One region of the Hymenobacter antarcticus genome, then DNA from elsewhere that is predicted to be linked to it. Evidence: riboswitches for the same ligand, from Rfam matches in the RefSeq annotation. Region 1 holds a riboswitch; each other region holds the start of a gene.
The links. A riboswitch is a leader RNA that binds a small molecule or an ion and turns the genes downstream of it on or off. The one in region 1 is predicted to bind cobalamin.
Positions count from the first base shown of each region.

Region 2: another riboswitch for cobalamin. It lies ahead of ABD819_RS12865 (acyl-CoA thioesterase); the one in region 1 lies ahead of ABD819_RS06655 (acyl-CoA thioesterase).
Region 3: another riboswitch for cobalamin. It lies ahead of ABD819_RS20355 (TonB-dependent receptor); the one in region 1 lies ahead of ABD819_RS06655 (acyl-CoA thioesterase).

Region 1 is NZ_BAABDI010000006.1:99,588-106,212, reverse strand. Features, by position in the region: gene ABD819_RS06660 (carbonic anhydrase) at 1-202, shown strand, start outside; cobalamin riboswitch at 914-1,115, shown strand; gene ABD819_RS06655 (acyl-CoA thioesterase) at 1,307-1,699, shown strand; gene ABD819_RS06650 (DUF6580 family putative transport protein) at 1,777-2,358, shown strand; gene cobT (nicotinate-nucleotide--dimethylbenzimidazole phosphoribosyltransferase) at 2,359-3,426, shown strand; gene ABD819_RS06640 (adenosylcobinamide-GDP ribazoletransferase) at 3,608-4,390, shown strand; gene cobC (alpha-ribazole phosphatase family protein) at 4,375-4,956, shown strand; gene ABD819_RS06630 (hypothetical protein) at 5,765-6,112, shown strand; gene ABD819_RS06625 (protein-tyrosine phosphatase family protein) at 6,259-6,625, opposite strand, start outside.
Region 2 is NZ_BAABDI010000017.1:36,346-42,970, forward strand. Features, by position in the region: gene ABD819_RS12850 (AEC family transporter) at 11-919, shown strand; gene ABD819_RS12855 (cation:dicarboxylate symporter family transporter) at 947-2,263, shown strand; gene ABD819_RS12860 (putative sulfate/molybdate transporter) at 2,384-3,574, shown strand; gene ABD819_RS12865 (acyl-CoA thioesterase) at 3,657-4,043, opposite strand; cobalamin riboswitch at 4,191-4,412, opposite strand; gene ABD819_RS12870 (SDR family oxidoreductase) at 4,605-5,396, opposite strand; gene ABD819_RS12875 (cupin domain-containing protein) at 5,401-5,778, opposite strand; gene ABD819_RS12880 (MFS transporter) at 5,963-6,625, opposite strand, start outside.
Region 3 is NZ_BAABDI010000045.1:14,539-21,163, forward strand. Features, by position in the region: gene ABD819_RS20350 (DUF5074 domain-containing protein) at 72-1,115, opposite strand; gene ABD819_RS20355 (TonB-dependent receptor) at 1,164-3,128, opposite strand; cobalamin riboswitch at 3,290-3,503, opposite strand; gene ABD819_RS20360 (transporter) at 3,603-4,469, opposite strand; gene ABD819_RS20365 (cation diffusion facilitator family transporter) at 4,658-5,644, shown strand; gene ABD819_RS20370 (T9SS type B sorting domain-containing protein) at 5,861-6,625, opposite strand, start outside.

The sequences.
Region 1 (6,625 bases):
AAACGTCCTCGACCAGGTAGAAGAGCTGCGCGACCTCGACCCCATCCTGAGCCGAAAGTATAAGAACGGCGAGGTGCTGATTGTGGGGGCCGTATACCGCTTGCACGGCGGCCAGGTGGAGTTTCTGCCCGAAACCCTGAAAAACCTGCCCGCCTTCCGCACGGCGGCCGTTTCGGCCGCCGAAGAAGCCCCTAAGCACTAGCACGACTAGCAAACTACTGGCCTTTTTTGCGGCGTGGCGCGGCCTGCGGGCCGCCTTGCTCGTTGGGACTGGCGTTGGGGCTGGCGGCCTAAGGCCGGACCGCGCCTCAGCAAAGCAAGAAAAAGCCCCCGGCCGCCGCAGCGGCGTTGTCCTTAACCAAAACTCAAAAAAGCCCTGCCGGCCATGTGGCCGGCAGGGCTTTTTTGAGCGGTTGCCTATTCATTGGGTCGCTTTTCAAATGGTGTCAGTCAGCAAAAAAAGGTCCTGGCGCTACCTCCAGGGAGTCGGAAAAAGACTTGGGTAAGAACAAGCTGCTGTTTAATAAGGGGCCGGCCTTTTTTGCATGGAAGGGTCTGCTGGTCCTGGGTGGGGTCGGGTGGGTGGGCCACTGGCTCCGCGCCGTCTGTGTTGAGGATTTTGGGTTGGACGGGGGCTTTCGGTGGCTTGGGATGGTCGCGCACCAATTGAATAAGCTGGCCGATGCCCCGCAACTCGGCCCGGATGCGCTTGCGGGTGGCGGTGCAGGACTGCGTACGTGGAGCCGTTTCGTGCCCGCGTGGACGGCACGTTGAATCCCGGCGGCGCGGGCGGGGGCTGCCCCTACGCACGCTGAAACGGCCTGGCGCAAACAGCGGACCAGGAGCCGGGGTGCCGTACTGGCGGTTGGAAAACCCGTACCTTGGCGGCCGTTACGCGAGACGGGCCGTTTGCCCGTTTCCAACAACGGAAGGTTTCCGGCTTCGGCCGGGATGAAAAGGGAACCGGGTGCAACTCCCGGACAGACGCGCTACTGTAAATAACCGCCGGTCCTTCGGGGCCGGCAGCGGCGTTCCACGCAGCCATTGCCCGGCTTGGGCGAGAAGGCGGAACCCCGGTTATAAGTCAGGAGACCTGCCTTCCGCTGGCTGATGCTGCCCCCGCGCTTTGGGGCTCTTATCAGGTGTGGCCCCTTCGTTCTCCGCCCGTAGCTGCCGCCGCGTGGCCGAGGCGGGAGTGGGCCGACCGAGGAGAGCAACCAGCAGGGGACAGCGGGCGTGGCCCGGACGGCATGAACGCCGCCCGGCAGTGTATCGCCTTGTCCGTTTTGCCCGTGCCCGCCACCCGATGATACCGCCCGACCCGCAGCTTGCCCGCGCCGAAACCCGCATCTTCAAAGCCGTCTTTCCCAACACCACCAACCACTACGACACCCTGTTTGGGAGCCCTACGCTGCACCTGACGGACGAAGTGGCCTTTATCACGGCCACGCGCTTTTCGCGGCTGAAAATGGTGGCGGTGTCGTCCGACAAAGTGGATTTCACCCATCCCATTCCCGGCGGCACGTTGGTCGAGCTGATTGGCAACGTGGTGCGGGTGGGCACCACCAGCCTGCCGGTGCGCGTCGAGCTATTTGTCGAGCAGATGTACTCCGAGGACCGGCAGCTGGCCGTCACGGGCCTGTTCACCTTCGTGGCCCCGTCGATGAGCACCGCCGCCCGGTGCCCGTCCGGCCGGTAGCCGCGGGGCCCGCCGCCCCGACCGCCTGCACCACTCCCCCACTTTCTCACTGACCACTTCCCTTTTTTTGTCGTTTTATGAAAAACCTGTTGACGCCGCGCCCCTGGGTACTGCTGTTGTTTGTGCTGCTGGCCGTGCTGGGCCGGGTGGCGTTGCCCCACTGGCCGCATCTGCCCAACTTTGCTCCCCTCGATTCGATGGCCCTGTTTGGGGGCGCTTACTTCGCGCGGCGGCGCTGGGCCGTGGCGGTGCCCCTGCTGGGCGTGTGGCTGAGCGACCTGGTGCTGAACTACCAGTACCTGGGCCACGTGCAGCTGTTTTATTCGGGCTTTTACTGGCAGTACGGCACCTACGCGCTGCTGGCGCTGCTGGCCCACGCGGGGCTGCACGGGCGCGTGTCGGGGCTGCGGGTGGCCGGGGCCGGCGTGGGCGCGGCGGTGCTGTTCTTTCTGATTACCAACTTTGGCGTGTGGCTGGGCTCGGCCACGTACCCGCAGACGGGAACGGGACTGGCGGCCTGCTACGCGGCCGGCTGGCCGTTTTTCAATCATTCGCTGCTGAGCAACCTCTTCTACTGCACCGTGCTGTTTGGCGGGCTGGAGCTGGCGCAGTGGCGCTTTCCGGCGGTACTGGCCCGGCCGCGCCTGGCCCGCGCCTAGATGAGCCAGTTTACTATTCCGACGCCGCGCCCGCCCGATGAGGCGCTGGCCGGGGCCATTCAGGCCAAAATCGACGCCAAAACCAAGCCGCTGGGCGCGCTGGGCCAGCTCGAAACCCTGGCCCGGCAGGTGGCGCTCATCCAGCAAACCCTGACGCCGACCCTGCGCCAGCCCCACGTGCTGGTGTTTGCCGCCGACCACGGCATCGCGGCCGAGGGCGTGAGCGCCTACCCGGCCGACGTGACCCACCAGATGGTGCGCAACTTCGCGGCGGGCGGAGCGGCCATCAACGTGTTCTGCCGCCTCTATGGCCTCACGCTGCGCGTGGTGGATGCCGGCGTGCGCGGCTCCTTCGCCGACGTGCCGACGGTAATCGACCAGAAAATAGCCGAGGGCACCCGCAACTTCCGCCACGCCCCGGCCATGACGGCGGCCGAGTGCCGGCAGGCGCTGGCATTCGGCGCGGCCCTCGTGGACGAAATACACCGCACCGGCTGCAACGTCGTGGGCTTCGGCGAAATGGGCATCGGCAACACCAGCAGCGCGGCCGTGCTGCTGCACCTGCTCGGCGGCGTGCCGCTGGCCCGCTGCGTGGGCCGGGGCACCGGCCTCGACGAGGCCGGGCTGGCCCGTAAGCAGGCGGTGCTGGCCGCCGCCGTGGCCGCCCACCCCACCGTGGATGGCACGGATGCGCTGGCGGTGCTGGCCACGTTTGGGGGCTTTGAAATCGCGCAGCTGTGCGGGGCTCTGCTCCGGGCCGCCGAACTGGGCATGGTGCTGCTCATCGACGGCTTCATTGGCTCGGCGGCGGCGCTGGTGGCCTGGCGGCTGGTGCCGGCCGTGCTGCCGTACTGCATCTTCAGCCACGAGTCGGCCGAGGGCGGACACCCGCACCTGCTGCGGGTGCTGGGCGTGCAGCCGCTGCTGCGCCTGGACCTGCGCCTGGGCGAGGGCACGGGCTGCGCCCTGGCCTACCCGCTGGTGCAGGCCGCCGTGGCCTTTTTCACTGAAATGGCTTCGTTTGAAAGCGCCGGCGTCTCGCAGAGTGAGTTAAAAGTTGAGAGTTAAAAGTTAAAAAGCCGGAGTCGCTTTAACCTTAGGACTTACGCACTTTTAAAGTTATATCATTGATTGACAATAATTTATGTTTTAAGTGAAGAAAGCATAATATTCTGAAAATCAACACTTTATTAATACAAATGCGTAATTCCTAAACCTTTAACTCTCAACTTTTAACTTTTAACTTCCAATGCGCCGCCAACTACACATCTTCCTGACGGCCGTCATGTTCTACACCCGCCTGCCCTGCCCGGCCTGGGTCGACCATTCGGAGGAATTGCTCAACAAGGCGACGGTGTATTTCCCGGTCATCGGCTGGCTGGCGGGCGCGGTGGCGGCGGCCGTGTACGCGGGGGCACGGCTGCTGTTTCGCAACGACGACGTGGCCCTGCTGCTGAGCATGGTGGCCAGCGTGCTGTTGACCGGGGCATTTCACGAAGACGGCTTTGCCGACGTGTGCGACGGGTTCGGGGGCGGCTGGACCAAGTCGAAAATTCTGGACATCATGAAAGACAGCCGCCTGGGCACCTACGGGGCGGCCGGGCTGGGGCTGCTGCTGGCCCTCAAGTTTCTGGCCTTGCGCGGACTGCCGCCGGCCCTGGTGGTGCCGGCGCTGCTGCTGGCCCACCCGCTGAGCCGGACCACGGCCCTGACCTGCATTTTCAGCCACGACTACGCCCGCGACAACGAGGATAGCAAAGCCAAGCCCGTGGCCAAGAAGCTGGGCCGGGCGGAGCTGGCCACCGGGCTGCTGCTGGGGGCACTTCCGCTGCTGCTGTACGCCGCCTGGACGCGCCGGCCGGCCGTGCTGGCGGTGGTGCTGCCCCTGGCGGCCGTGAAATGGTACCTGACCCGCTACTTCCAGCGCTGGATTGGGGGCTACACCGGCGACTGCCTGGGGGCCATTCAGCAGGTGGCTGAGGTGGCGGTGTACTTGTTCCTATTAATCTTATCAGCATGGAGCTTTATTTAATCCGGCACACGGCCGTGGCCGCTGCTGGCCTGTGCTACGGCCACTCCGACGTGCCGCTGGCCGACACCTTCGCGGCCGAAGCCACGCGGCTGCGGGCCAGGCTGCCCGTAGCCCTCCCACCCGATGCCCCCGCCTGGCGCGTGCTCAGCAGCCCCGCGGCCCGCTGCCGCCGCCTGGCCGAAACCCTCTGGCCGGCAACAGCCGTGGAGGAAGATGTCCGGCTCCGCGAGCTGCATTTCGGCACCTGGGAAAACCGTCCGTGGGCGGAACTGCCCGCGGCCGAGCTGAACCCCTGGATGGCGGATTTCGTGGCGCAGGCCCCGCCCGGCGGGGAGACCTTTGCGCACCTGCACGAGCGCACGGGCGCGCTGCTGACCGCGCTGCTGGCCACGCCCGCGGCCGGGCCGGTGGCGCTGGTGACGCACGCCGGGGCGGTGCGCAGCCTGCTATGCCACGCGCTGGGGCTGCCGCTGGCGCAGGCCTTCCAGTTGGTCATCGACTTCGCGTCGGTATCGGGGCTGCGCCACCAGCACGGACGCTGGGAAGTGCGCTTCGTGAACCGCTGAGAGAGGGTTACAGGCGTGGCCCACTTCGAAAAGTTGAGGTGGTCGGCTAACCCTGAACAGAACCGGGTGGCATCTTTCCTTCGTCATGAAAGACACGCCAAAACCTGACAAACACCGCAAGTACGATGCGGCCTTCCGTGCCGAAGCCTTGCGCCTGGCCGAGCAAAGCCGCTCGACCCAAGCCGCCGCACGGGCGCTCAACATCGCCCCCCAAACGCAGCTGCGCCCCCAACCAGCCGCTCGACCAGCCCAAGCCCACCCAAGCCAACCGGGTATGGGTTTCGGACATCACATATTTGCCGCTCGCCAATGGCTACTGGGCCTATTTAGGCGCGTTTCAGGACGGGCGCACCAAGCATGTGGTCGGTTGGCACGTGGGGGCCACCATGCCCAAGAGCTCGTCACAACCGCCTTGCAGCGGGCGCTGCTCGCCTAAGAGCCTATCCGAAAAGGCCGTCATGCCGAGCGCAGCCGAGGCATCTCGCGTGCAGCAGCAATCAGCCGCCACCTCAACAAAGCGGGCGAGATGCCTCGGCTGCGCTCGGTATGACGGCCTATTCGGATAGCCTCTGAGTGGACCACCTCAAAATCTCTGCTATGCATAAGCGTCACAGTTATGTCGAGAGTGAGAAATATGGCGCTTTCTGGCTCCGTTCCGTATTACTTCTGTTCACCTTAACTGATTTGACCAATGCGTTACGCTTTTCTCCTACCGCTGGCTCTTTTACTGGGCTGTGCCAGTACCGAACAACCCGCTGCTGAAAGCCCGTCAGTTACGCCAGCGCTAACTTTAAACCGAGCCTTCGACGTGCCGGCACTAATCGGCATGAATGCCGACCAGATTGCCAAGCCCCTGACCGGCCAGGCTATTCGGCCCGACCATGACCGCACGCCCCGCGACCTGCCTACGGGGGTCACAGAGGCAATTTATACGTATTGGCACGATACCACTGCCTTAGTAGTAAGCTACAATCCTACTACGCTGAAAGTGAATAACTTTTTCCTCAAAACCAGGCACGGTCTCACTTCTGATTACACCAGCCTGCTCAAGCTGGCCAACGTCAGCCAGTACGACAAGCGCCTGAGTATCGAGCCCATGGCTTCGGTGGCCAACCCGCAACTGTATACCGGCGTGAAGCTCGTACCAGCCCAATAACGGACGTGCTCATTCGCGTCAGGCGTGGCCCCGGCGGGGAGCTTTAAGCAGTCGTTCAAAAGTAAACGGGTTATTAGTTGCTCGTTGTTATTTGTCAGTCAGCCGATTGCCATCCTACTAACAACTGACAACTAATGACTAACAACTTAGGCGATGGGCGCGGGCATTTCAGGCTGATAGCTGCGCACGAATTCAGCTTGCTCGTCGGTTTCCGGAGAGCGGGACACGCGGCGGCTTTTTTCAACACCTTTCCATTCTTCGGCAATGCGGACCAGGGCCTCATCGCCGCTCAGGCCGTGCTGATGCCGCAGGTGGCAGCCCACCACCGTGCCCGTGCGACCGACACCACCCCAGCAATGCACTACCGCGCGGCGGCCCGCCGCGGCACTATCGGATAGAGCGGCCAGTACCTCGGCGAGGCGCTTGGGGGTGGGTACGCTCACATCGGAAATCGGAAAACGGCGAAAACGGACGCTTTCGGCCGCAAGCCCCAGGTGCACGGCCCGGTCGCGC
Region 2 (6,625 bases), on a different contig from region 1:
AAACCGCCTGATGACCAACCTGCTGCTGCTGCTTGCGTGCCTGGGCCTGGGGGCAGCGTTGCGTCGGTGGCGGCTGGTGCCCGCGGGGGCGCACAACGTGCTCAATCAGCTGCTGGTGACGGTATTTCTGCCGGCCCTTACGTTTCTGCATCTGGCCGAGGCGCGGCTCGACCAGCGCTTTTTGCTGCCTATGCTCATGCCGTGGCTGATTTTTGGGGCCGGATGGGTATTTTTCACCGTGGTGGGGCGGCGGCTGGCGCTGCCCCGCGGCACGGTGGGAGCCCTGATTCTGACGGGCGGCATCAGCAGCATTTCGTTCGTCGGCTTTCCCATTTTTGAGCTGCTGTATGGCAAAGCCGGGCTGGAAATGGGCATTGTGATGAGCCTGGCCGGCTCGATACTGATAAGCGTTACGCTGGGCGTGGTGGTGGGCTCGTGGTACGGCGCGGGCGAGCCCTCCTGGCGAACCATGGCCACCAACATGGTCCGGTTTCCGCCTTTTCTGGCCTTCGTGCTGGCGGGGCTGGCCCACGCGGCCGGCTACCACCACCCGGCCCTGGTGCGCGGCGTACTCGAAAAGCTCAGCGCCCCGTTTCCGGTCATCGCCCTGCTCTCGGTAGGCCTGCAAATGCAGCTGACCGTGCCCCGGGCCCAAACCCGGCTGCTCGGCCTGGGGCTGGCCTACAAGCTGGTATTGGCCCCGCTGCTGGTGTGGGCGGTGTACCGCGGCCTGGCCCAGCAACACGGCCCGGCCGTGAATCTGTGCGTACTTGGGGCCGCCATTGGTCCGATGAACACGGCTGCCGTCGTGGCCGACCGCTACGGCCTCGACCCACCCCTGGCCGCCCAGATGGTCGGCCTGGGCATTCCGCTTTCGCTGCCGCTGCTGGCCCTGCTGGGCTGGTGGCTCACGAGTTAATAATCCCTCCACCCCGCCGTCATGAACTTGAAAAAAATCACCCATAACCTTACCCTGTGGGTGCTGCTGGCCATTGTGGCCGGGGCGCTGCTGGGCCACTTCCGGCCCGCCACCGCCGTGCAGATGGAACCGCTGGGCAAGCAGTTTATCAATGTGGTGAAGCTGTTTATCAACCCCATTATTTTCCTCACCATCACGCTCGGCATCAGCACGATGGGGGATTTGAAGAAGGTGGGGCGCATTGGCGGCAAGGCGCTGCTGTATTTTGAAGTGGTGACCACGCTGGCGCTGCTGATTGGGGTGGCGGTGGCGGCGGTGGTGCGGCCCGGCGATGGCGTGGCCGTGGGCAAGCTCAGCACTGATAAAGTGGGCGAGTTCACCAAGCGGGCAGGCGAGTTTTCGTGGGGCCATTTCCTGGCCGACAACCTCACGCTGCAGGTGCTCATCGTGGCCATTGTGCTGGGCATTGTGCTCAGCAAGTACGCGGGCCGCAAGCCTATCATTCACTTTCTGAAGGAAGCCTCGAAGTACGTGTTCCGGGGCTTGCACTGGGTGATGCTGCTGGCGCCCATCGGGGCGTTTGGCGGCATGGCTTTCACCATTGGCAAGTACGGCATCGCCACGCTGCTGCCGCTGGGCAAGCTCATGGTGACGGTGTATCTGACGATGGCCGTATTCGTCTTTTTGATTCTGGGCAGCATCCTGCGCTACTGCAACATCGGGATGTGGTCGTTTCTCAAGTACATCAAGGCCGAGCTGCTGATTGTGCTGGGCACTTCCTCTTCCGAAGCCGGCCTGCCCGGCCTCATGGAAAAGCTGGAGCGCATGGGCTGCGCCCAGCCGGTGGTAGGGCTGGTGGTACCCACGGGCTATTCGTTTAACCTCGACGGCACGACTATTTACCTTTCGCTCTCGACGCTGTTTTTGGCCCAGGTGTTTCACATCGAATTATCCGGAGCCCAGATTTTAACGATGATGGGCATTCTTATGGTGACCAGCAAGGGGGCGGCCGGGGTGGCGGGCAGCGGCTTTGTGGTGCTGGCCAGCACCCTCACGGCCATGAAGGTGATTCCGGTAGAAGGTTTGGCCCTGCTGCTGGGTGTCGACCGGTTTATGTCGGAAGCCCGCTCCATCACCAACTTCATCGGCAATGGCGTGGCCACCATCTTCCTGGCCCACAACGAGGGTGCCCTCGACCACGAGCAGGCCGTGGAGGCGCTGGGCAAGCGCATGAAGCCGCTGCGTTTCCGCAAAGACTACACCAGCGGCGAGTACCTGGGCCAGGTAGCCGAACAGGCCAGCGAAACGGCCCGCCTGCTGGAGAACAAACGACAAACACCTTAAGAACAACCGCCGATTATGTCCGAGCAGGAAAAGGTTGTCATCAAAATTAGTCTTCCATAATTGCCGAGGCCAAAAACAGATTGCGCGACGAAGAGCAGCAACTTCCCCGACCTTCGCCCCGTGGAACCAAAGACGCTGCTCCAAACCGAACCCCGCCCCGGCCCGCCGGCCCGCCCCGCCATCCGCTTCGACCGCAACGAAGTGGCCGGTGCGTTTGGCGACCTGGGTACCGACTTGCCGCTGCTCATCGGCGTCATCGCCGCCTCGGGCGTGGACAGCGCCGGGGTGCTCATTATGTTCGGGCTGATGCAGGTGTTCTCGGGGCTGTGGTACCGGATGCCCATGCCCGTGCAGCCGCTCAAGGCCTTCGCGGCGCTGGTTATTGCCCAGAAGATTCCCGGCCGCGTGATTTTCGGGGGCGGGCTGGCCATTGGCATCAGCATGTTTTTCCTGTCGATAACCGGGCTGATTGATGGGCTGGCGCGGCTGGTGCCCAAGCCAGTGGTGCGCGGCATTCAGTTCGGGCTGGCCCTGCAGCTGGCCACGCTGGCCCTCACCAAGTACGTGGGCTCGGACGGGGCGGCGGGCTACGCGCTGGCGGCGGCGGCCTTCACCGTCACGGTGCTGCTGTTTGGCAACCGGCGCTGGCCGGCGGCGCTCATCGTCATTGCCCTGGGCGTGGCCTACGCGCTGATATTCAAGCTCGATTTGGCCACGGCCCAGCGGGCGGCGGGCCTGCACCTGCCCACGTGGCACCTGCCCCAAACGGCCGACATCCTCACCGGGGCCGTGCTGCTGGCGCTGCCCCAGATTCCGCTGTCGCTCGGCAATTCCATTCTGGCCACCCGGCAGGTGGTGCACGACCATTTCCCCGACCGTCCGCTCAGCGTCCGCCAAATCAGCTTCACCTACGCGCTGATGAACCTGGTGAACCCGTTTCTGGGTGGCTTTCCGGTGTGCCACGGCTCGGGCGGTTTGGTGGGGCACTACGCGTTTGGGGCGCGCACGGGTGGCTCGGCGGTCATCTACGGCGGCATTTTCCTGGTGATGGGCCTGTTTTTCAGCCAGGGCTTTGCCGAGGTGGTCCAGATTTTTCCGCTGCCGGTGCTGGGCGTGCTGCTGCTGTTCGAGGCGCTGTCGCTGGCCACGCTGCTGCGCGACATCAGCGGGCAGCGGCCCAATTTGCTGGTGACGCTGCTGGTAGGCCTGCTCTGCGCCGGCCTGCCGTATGGCTACCTCGTGGGCCTGCTGGTGGGCACGGCCGTGTACTACGCCATGCAGCGCGGCTGGGTAGGGCTGGGGAAGTTTTAGCTGTCGGTTGCTCGTTGTCAGTTGTCAGTGATGTTCCAGAATATCCAATTGAGCCTGACAACTAACAACGAGCACCTGACAATTACTCCAATATCCGCACAGGCCGCTTGTGCTCGTCGACCGCGACGAACGTGAACAGGCCCGTGACGGCCTTGTGGCGGTCGTCGGAGTACATCTGCTCCACGAATAGCTCGACGCGCACCTTCAGGCTGGTTTTCCCGACGTGCTCGATGCTGGCGACCAGCTCGACCAGAGAACCGCCGGGAATGGGGTGCGTGAAATCGACCCGCTCGGAAGACACGGTTACCATTTTCAGGCGCGAAAACCGGGTGGCGGCGATGAAAGCCACCTCGTCCATGAGCATGAGCGTGGTGCCGCCGAACAGGGTATCGTAGTGGTTGGTGGTGTTGGGAAATACGGCTTTGAAGATGCGCGTTTCGGCGCGGGCAATGCGGTCGGCAAGAAGCATGAACTGGGGGTTAAAAAAGGCGATAACGGGCCTTCGCCTGATTTCAAGCCCCGTTTTCAGCAGCCAACCACCGGCCGCGCCACACCCCGGCCGCGCCCAGGGCGCGGCGGCACGGCACCGCCGATGCCAGCCCCAAAGCGCGAGGGCAGCATCACTCGGCGGCCGGCAGGTCTCCTGACTTATTTCGGGCGGCCCCGCCCTTCTCAGTCCGCTGGGGCGGGCCAATGGGCATAAATGGGGCGGCCTGTTCCGACCTGTTCAGGCCGGGAAACTCACAGTAGCGCGTCTGTTCGGGAGTTGCACCCGATTCCCTTTTAATTCCCGTCGGAGCCGAAGCTCTGGCCGGAAACCGTCCGCTGATTGAAGGAAATCAAACCGAGAACCAACGGGGCGAAGGTACGGGTGCGGGGCGGGTTGCGGCTTAGGGAACAAAACAGGAACGTCATGCTGAGCTTGCCGAAGCATCTCTACCGCGAGCGTAAATAATTACTACTGGGGTAGAGATGCTTCGGCTTCGCTCAGCATGACGGGCTACTTTCATCGTTCCAAGCTCTATCCAGATTACAGCAGCGAGCGAATCCAGCCCCCATCGACCGGCACCGACGTGCCGGTGATGTAGCTGGCCCGCTCCGAGCACAGAAACGCCGCCAGCGCCGCAAACTCTCGCGGCTCGCCCAAGCGGCGCATCGGGATTTCGGCTTCCCAGCGGGCCGTGGCATCGGCAGCGGAAATACCTTCCCGCGCGGCGGCGGCTTCGGCCAGGCTCACCACCCGCTCGGTGCGGGTGTAGCCGGGCAGGATGTTGTTGACGGTGATGCCGAACGGGGCCACCTCGGTAGCCAGCGTGCGGGCCATGCCCGTCACGGCCGCCCGCAGGCTGTTGGACAGCATCAGGTTGGCCACCGGCTGCTTCACCGAGATGGACGTGATGTTGAGGATGCGGCCCCAGCCTCGTTCTTTCATGCCGGGCAGCACGGCGCGGGTCAGCTCCACCACGCTGGTGAGGAGCAGCTGGGTGGCGGCCTGCCAGACTTCGGGGCTCAAGGCGTCGAAGGTGCCGGCGGGCGGGCCGCCGGCGTTGGTTACCAGAATATCGACGCGGCCGAACCGGGCAAAGGCGGCCTGCACTACGCGGGCCACGTCGGCGGGCTCGGCCACATTGGCGGCAATGCCCAGCACGGGCACCCCGTGGGCTTTTTCGATGGCAGCGCAGGTGGCCTGCAGCTCGTCGTTGCCACGGGCGCACAGCACCAGCGACGCGCCCTCGGCGGCCAGCTCTTCGGCCACGGCGCGGCCCAGGCCCTTGCTGGCAGCGGCTACCAGGGCTATTTTTCCGTTCAGTCCGAGGTTCATGGGGCTATTTCTGGCGCAGGTAATCGTCCGATTTGTCGAGCCAGTCCTGGCGGGGCGGGCTGAAAATGTCCACGTCGAGCGTGTCTTCCAGCGCCTCGGCCATGTGCGGCACGTTGGACGGAATGTGCAGCACCTCGCCCGCCCGCACGATGATTTCCTCGCCATCTTCCGCACCGATGTGAAAGCGCAGGGCTCCCTCGAGGATGTAGGTAATCTGTTCGTTTTCGTGGTGATGCAGCGGCACGACGCAGCCTTTTTTGAGGTAGACGTGGGCCAGCATCATTTTATCGCCGGTGATGAGGCGACGCGAAAGCTGGTCCGACAGCTGCTCTTTGGGCATATCGTCCCAGGCGTATTTGGTTACTTGGCGGGCGGTTTCCATTGGGAGTTTTGGGGTTGGATGGGGTTTTATTGAACCAGAACGGTCATGCTGAGCGCAGCCGAAGCATCTCTACCCCAATACTAACTTAAATGTTAGGATTAGGGCGCGGTAGAGATGCTTCACTGCGTTCAGCATGACCGTTCTTTTTTCCGTTAACCTCCTTCAATTTCCCTTTCCTCAGCAGCTACACCCGCACCCGGCTGGCCACCGCCGACACGCACAGGCCCATCAGGGCAATGAGCGCGAACGACACCCGCAGGCTGGTAGCCCCGGCCACGAAACCAATGACCGGCGGCCCCAGCAAAAACCCAAAGAAGCCGATAGTCGAAACCGAAGCCAGTGCCATACCGGCCGACATCCGCGTCGACTTGCCCGCCGCCGAGTACACCAGCGGCACTACCGCCGACGTTCCAAAGCCCACCAGCAGAAACCCCAGCAGCGCCGTGCCCAGCGTGGGCAGCAGCACCGCAATCAGCAAGCCCGTGGCCGTGAGCAGCCCGCTGAGCTGGATAACGCGCCGGGCTCCCAGCCGGCCCGCCAGCCAGTCGGCCCCGAAGCGGCCCAGCGCCATGGTACTCATAAACGCCGTGTAGCCCGCGCCCACCCAGTCTTTATCAGCTTGAATAACCTTCTTGAAATACACCCCGCTCCAGTCGAACATCGCGCCCTCGCAGATGAGCGCGCAGAAGGCAATGGCCCCCAGCCCCAGCAGCTCCTTGTCGGGCTTCACGAAGATGGGCTGGTCGGGGTCCACGCCCGAATCTTCGCGCACCATGGAGCCGGCGCTCACCGCCAGCCCGGCCAGAATAAACACCGCGATAAAGACGAAATGCACGCCCGGCGGCAC
Region 3 (6,625 bases), on a different contig from region 1:
GCCCGCACCAACATGGTACGGGCCTTTTTACTTGATTACAGAAAGGAAAGTGGCGAAATCAAAAAACCGGGTTAGCGGAACAGAAACCCGTTCGGACCCACCACGGCGTTGAAGGAGTCGATGGGCGCGCCGGTCATGGTGTAGCGAATCACCTTGTCGCGGCCCGTGAAGCCGGTGCCGGCATAAATCGTGTTATCCTGCGGGTCGATGCCCAGGCCGTAGAAGTTGCGGCGAATGAGCGGCGCGGCTGGCAGGGCCGTAGCCGTGGGCTCCAGCACATAGGTGCCGCTACCCAGCGAAGCGTAGATTTTTGAGCCGGCGGCGTTGGTGCGCAGGTTCCCGTTGACGTAGGAGCTGGGGAAGGCGATGCGCACCTGCTGGCCCACGGCCGTAGCCGAAGGCGCAAAGCGGACCAGGTAATCGGTGGTCGCGAGGTATTTGCTGCACAGCACCCAGATGTTGCCTTTGCCGTCGCGCAGAATGTTTTTGGGGCCGTCGGGCATGGCCACGGTCGTTTCCACCGCATCGGTGGTGGTGTTGATGACGGTGAGCGCATTGCCGTAGCTGGCCGTCACGTAGAGGCGGCCATCCAGCAGCAGCATCTCATCGGGGGCGCTGCCCACCGCAATCTGCTTGGTCACGGTGTTGGTTTTCAGGTCAATCACCGATACCCGGCCGGTGTAGTTGGGGAAACCGCCCAGCCACTCGGTCAGGTAGGCCTTGTCGGCGCTGGCGGCTACCAGGAAGCGCGGCTGCGACAGCCCCCGGATGGTGGTTACGGCCGTAAAATCGGCCATTTTGACTACCTGAACTTCATCCGCACCGTTGACCACGAGGTAGCCGTTGTCGTTCACCACGGTCATCGACTGCAGGAAGGGGCCCAGCTTACGGCCGCTGTTGGCCGCCGCAAACCGGTCGGCCTGCACCATTTTGGTGGCCTTGTCGTAGAGGCTCACCGCCCCATTGGTCGAGCCCTCGTTAATCACATACACCGAATTGGTGACCGTGACGGCGGGAATCGGGGCAATTTCGGTGGCGGGGTCGCAGGCGGTGGTCAGGGCCAGCGCCACCAGCGCGGTGGCCGTCAGGCGAAAGGAGGGAATTGCGTATTTCATTGGGAAAATGGGTATTTGGCAAAAAAGGGTTGGTGTAAATCGGGGAAATCAGCGCCGGGCCAGTCGCAGGCTCACGAGCACGGAGCGGGGCGGCATGGCACGGTTGAGGTAGGTTTGGTAGCGGGCATTGGCCAGGTTGTAGCCCTGCACCAGCAGCGTGAGGCGGGCCGCGCCGTGGTCGAAATGCCGGCCCAGCCCCGCCTGCGTCAGCCAGTAGGCCGGCAAAAAATCATCGGCCCCGGCCGTGGTATAGCGGTAGCTGCTAAAGCTGGTGCCCGCGCTCAGCAGCCAGTGGCCGCGCCAGGTGGCTTCGGCGCTGGCGGTGGCGGCGTGCCGGGGCACGTAGGCCAGCTGGTTGCCCGCCGGCTCGGCATCGGCGGCGTAGCCCTGCTGCTTGCGGGCCTCGGTGAGGGCGTAGCTGGCACGCACCGCGCCCTGCCACTGCCGCCACTGCCGCGTCAGGTGGGTGTTCAGCTCCAGGCCCTGCGCCAGCACCAGCCGCAGGTTGCGCGGCGAAAACCCGATGGCCGTGGGCACCCACTGCACCCAATTATCCACGAGCTGGCGGTGGGCGGTGAGCTCGGTACGCCAGCGGCCCGGGCCGGTGGGCGTGGTTTCGTAGCGCAGGCCGGCCTCGTAGCCCCAGCCGGTTTCGGGCAGAATAAACGGGTTGCCGGTGGGCCAGTACCGCTCGTTGAGGGTGGCGGCCCGGTAGCTGCGCGCCCCACTGGCCCGGAAGGTGAGCTGGCGGCTGGTGGCCGCGTTGGCGTCGGCCATTGGTTCGGGCAACAGGTCCCACTCCAGGCCCAGCGCGGGGGCCAGGGGCGGGCGCTGGTCGGGCACGGCGGCCTGGCGCAGGTTCAGGCTCAGGCGCAGAGCAGGCCGGGGGTCGTACCGAAACAGGGCAAACGCGGCAAACCGGTTTTCGGTAATGGGCCGGGCGTAGCCGTCCACGGTGGCGGCAAAGTGCTGCGCCTCGGCCCCCAAGCGCAGGCTGGCGCGGGGGCCCAGGGCGAGCGTGTGCTCGGTCTGAGCCTGGGTGGTGCGCAGGTCCGAATCCTGGGGTTCCAGCGTATCGTCGCCGTAGCGAATGCCGTCCTGCACATAGGCCACGCGCACCAGGCCTTCGTAGCGGCCCCGGCGGTGGCGGTACTCGGTGAGGAGGCGGGTGCTGCGGTCCAGCTCGCGGCCGTGGCGGTTGGCCATGCCCAGCCCCACCTGAATCTGGCGGTCGGCCCCGGTGAGCCAGGCGGCGGCCAGAAGCTGGCCGTTTTGCCCCACGCGCAGGCGCACATCCTGGGTGAAATTCCACTGCTGAAAGGCGGCGTTTTGCTGGCGCAGGCCGGGCGTGCCGGTATAGCGCTCGGGCAGCACAAAGTCGTTTTGAGCCGTGCGGTAGAGGGCGGTGGTGCGCAGAGCCAGCCGGGAAGTGCCGTAGCTGGCCTCGGCGCTGCCGGCGGCCAGCCCGAAGCTGCCCACGTTGGCCTGCACGCTGCCCCGCAGGCCCGCGCCGAAGCGGGGCTGCCCGCTCAGCAGCACCGCGCCGCCCACCGCGCCCGTGCCGTAGAGGGCCGAGCCGGGGCCGGGCTGCACCGTTACCTCCGTGTTGCCGCCCACGGCCAGCAGCGAAAAATCGGCTTCGCCCAACGACGAAAAGTTGATGTTGACCCCGTTCCAGAGCACCGCCGTGTGGCGCGCCGACGTGCCCCGAATGCTGATGGAAGCCAGCTGCCCCGACCCGTAGTTCTTGAAGTAGATGGGCGTGCGGGCGGCCAGTGCCTCGGCCAGCGAGCTGCCCCGAAACTGGCTGAGCGCGGCCGAATCGAGGGCGTAGCGGGTGGTGCCCACGGCGTAGCGGGTGGTGCGCTCGGCCACCACGGCCACCTCGGCCAGCGGGTGGACGCGGCCGGTGAGGGTGTCGGGCCGGGTTTGGGCGGCGGCCGGCCGGCACAGGCCCGCAGCCACCAGCAGCGCAAAGGCCCCGGGCACCCAGGCAACAACGAAAATACGCATCCGAATCAAATTTTCGATAAAGAAAATTCGATTCAAAACCCGCCGCGCTCCTCTCCTGTTCAGAAGAAAAATGCTGCCGGGCCGAGGCCGAAAAACAGGAAAAAACCGGCTGCCCGAAGGCGGCCGCTGCTCTCTTTCTCCATCCGTCCTCCGCGAATGCTGAACCTATGAATGCGCTGGCAGGTCTCCTGGCTTGCTCCGCCGGGTGGGCCGCCTTCCCATTAGATGATTGATAATCAATCAGCAAACAGTGGCGTGTGTGGCCCACCCCGATATGAAGCGTACAGTTGCGGGGACAGCTCCGGCATTAAACCGGATTCCCTTTTCAGCCGCGCCCCGCGATTGGGGGTTGGCACCATCGCAGGGCAAAGGTAAGGGGTGGGAGTTAAGGGTTGAGGGCTGAGAGTTGAGAGTTGAGGATTAGGCAACAGATAACGTAACTCTCAACTTTTAACTCTCAACTCTTATCTGAACCTACCGGCGTACGGTGAAGCCCACGAAATACTCCCGGTCACTAATCCGGTTCAGGGCCAGGTGGGTACCGAAATCCAGCTGCAGGTTGTCGTTGAGCTTGATAATTGGGGCCACGTTCACGGAGGACTGCCAGCGGCGCTGCTGGGTATTCCACTGGGCCACGGCCTCGGTGATGAGGCCCAGCTTGCGGGTAAAATCGTATTCGAGGGCCACGGAGGGCACCATGTTCAGGTAGCGCTGGTCCTGCTCCCGGTCGTAGGCTACTTCGGATTGCAGTTGAGCTTCGAGGTTGAGCTTGTCGCTCAGCTCCACATCGACCGGCAGCACGAGGCCGTACTCGACGGCGCCATCGCCCACCGGGCCGCCGGTGGGCAGCCGCGCGTAGCCGATGATGGCCAGAGCAAACCTGCCCAGATGGTCGTCGCCCACGAAGTTGTGCTTCACCCGCAGGGTCACGTCGCCGAAGCCGGCGTGGCGTTCCTCAAAATCGCTGGCCCCGCTGGGGCGCTGCTTGAGCACGGTGTAAAGCGGGGCTTCCAGCTGCACATCGGTGCGGCGGCTCAGGCCCAGCTTGAGCATGGTGTAGGCCGCGTGCAGCTCCCGGGTGCGGTCCTCGTTGCCCGTACCGCCGTTGATGAGGCGCAGGGCATCCATCTCTACCTGCAAGTGCCCGGCATCGACGGTGAAGGGGCTTTCCGTCACGCCGGGGCGGTCGGGTTGCAGCTCGCGCAGGCGATTGCGCGGCACCGGCTTGAACAGGTTGAAATGAGCCGAATCGTAGGGAGACGTTTTGGCCGGGGCCTGGCCCCACGCCGCATCGAGGGTAAGAAAAAAAACAGAAAATAAGCCGGCGAAAAAGTGTTTCATGGCCGCTTGTACGCAAAAGCCGGGTTTTCGCCGGTGCGGCCACCGCGGTTGGCCAAAAGCAACTAGCCCGAGAGATATTTTCAGGACCATCAAATAACAGAGAGACCCAAAAAGGTTTCGGGCCGGGGCTGCCGTAAGGGCCCGACCCGGCTTGCCATGCCCGACCTTTGCCCCGAAAACCCGCCTGCATGACCGTTACCCAACTCAAGAACCGCCTCGGCCTGCTTTCCCTCGTGGTGAGCATCGGGCTGGTGGCCGTTAAGTTCTACGCCTACCACCTCACCCGCTCCCAGGCCGTGCTCACCGATGCGCTGGAAAGCATTATCAATGTGTTTACCAGCGGTTTCGCCCTGTACAGCCTGTATCTGGCCAGCCTGCCCAAGGATGAAAACCATCCGTACGGCCACGGCAAGGTGGAGTACCTGTCCATCGGCTTCGAAGGGGCCCTGATTTTCATTGCCGGCGTCTTTATTCTGTATAGCGCCTCGCTGAGCCTGCTGCACCCGCACCCGGTGGCCCGGCCCGACTGGGGCGTGCTCCTGCTGGCTAGCACGGCCGTGGTGAACCTGGGCGTGGGCCTGCTGCTGGTGCGCACCGGCAAACGCCTGAAATCGGTGGCGCTGGTGGGCGATGGGCAGCACCTGTACATCGATGCGGTCACGTCCATCGTGTCGTCGGGGGCGCTGGTGCTGGTGGCGGCCACCGGCATCGAGCGTTTCGATGCGGGCGCGGCCCTGCTGCTGGGCGGCTTCATTCTGGTGAACGGCGGGCGCATGCTCCGCCGGGCCGTGTCGGGCCTGATGGACGAAACCGATACCGCCGTGGTGGCCGAGGTGATTGCTGAGCTGCAGGCCCAGCGCCGCCCCTCCTGGATTGACGTGCACAACCTGCGCGTGCAGCGCTACGGCTCCAACCTGCACATCGACTGCCACATGCAGATGCCCTACTACTTCAGCCTCGATGAGGTGCACACCCAGCTGCACGACATTGAGGAGCTCATCCGGGCCCGCTTCGCGGTGGAAGTAGAGATGTTCGTGCACGCCGACCCCTGCACGTTTGCGGCCTGCTCGCTGTGCCTCATGCCCGCCTGCGCCGTGCGCCAGCATCCCTTCCGGCACGCCATTGTCTGGACGGTGACGAACGCCGTGAAGAACGAGCGCCATCACCTGAGCTAAAACGTGTACCCCGAATTTCCAATTCGGCCGCCTGAACGTGTACCCTGAATTTCCAATTCGGCCGCCTGCACGAGCTGTTCGGGTATCGTTCCCGCGGCCGAATTGGAAATTCGGGGTACACGCTCCCGCGAGTCAGGCCCCGGCCCGGCTTGCAACGCACAAAAAAGAGGGCCGCGAAATTCGCGGCCCTCTTTTTTGTGGGTATTCCGAATCGGGCTATTGCCCGCGACGAACTTCAACCCACCCTTTGGTTTTGTTGCCACTCGCGTCGGTGAGGTAGTAGTAGTACACCCCGTCCACCTGCTCGCCGCCACCCCAGGTATTCTGGTAGCTGGCGTATTCCTGCACCTTGCGGCCCCAGCGGTTATATATTTCCAGCTTGCCCCCGCGCTGGGCCACCGGCACCACGAACACGTCGTTCAGGTTGTCGTTGTTGGGCGTAATGATGTTCGGCACGCTCAGCTCCGGCACGATGACGATGCGCTGGAAAACCGAAGCCGGGCACTGGCCGCGGTTGGCAGTGCTACCCTGGGGGGTGATGAGCGTCGACGCCGAGCTCAGCTGCACAAGGTAGGTGCCACCTTGCGCCAGCACCAGGTTGCCGGGATTGTAGGTACGCGAGAATACCTTGGGAGCGTCGCTCACGAGGCGGCCGGCCCCATCCTTAATGCGCTGGTACGTCCAGCGGATAGAGTCGAGGCGGAATACCGTTGAGGTAAACCCATTGGCGGGCAGGCCATTGATGCGCGGCGGCAGTCCGTCGATGGTCGTCTGGTTGTTGAAGGTGTAGGTGATGGGCGGAATCAGCCCACCCGCGGGCTGGCTGGGGTTGGTGCGCGGGCGGCTCGAAATAGAATCTGTGATGGCGAAGCGGGCCACCACCGGGGGCGACACGCGCACCAGAATCGAGGTCGTATCGCCGCAGCCCGGGCCGAAGCCACCGTTCGGGCTGATTCGCAATTGATAGCGGCTGGTCACGGT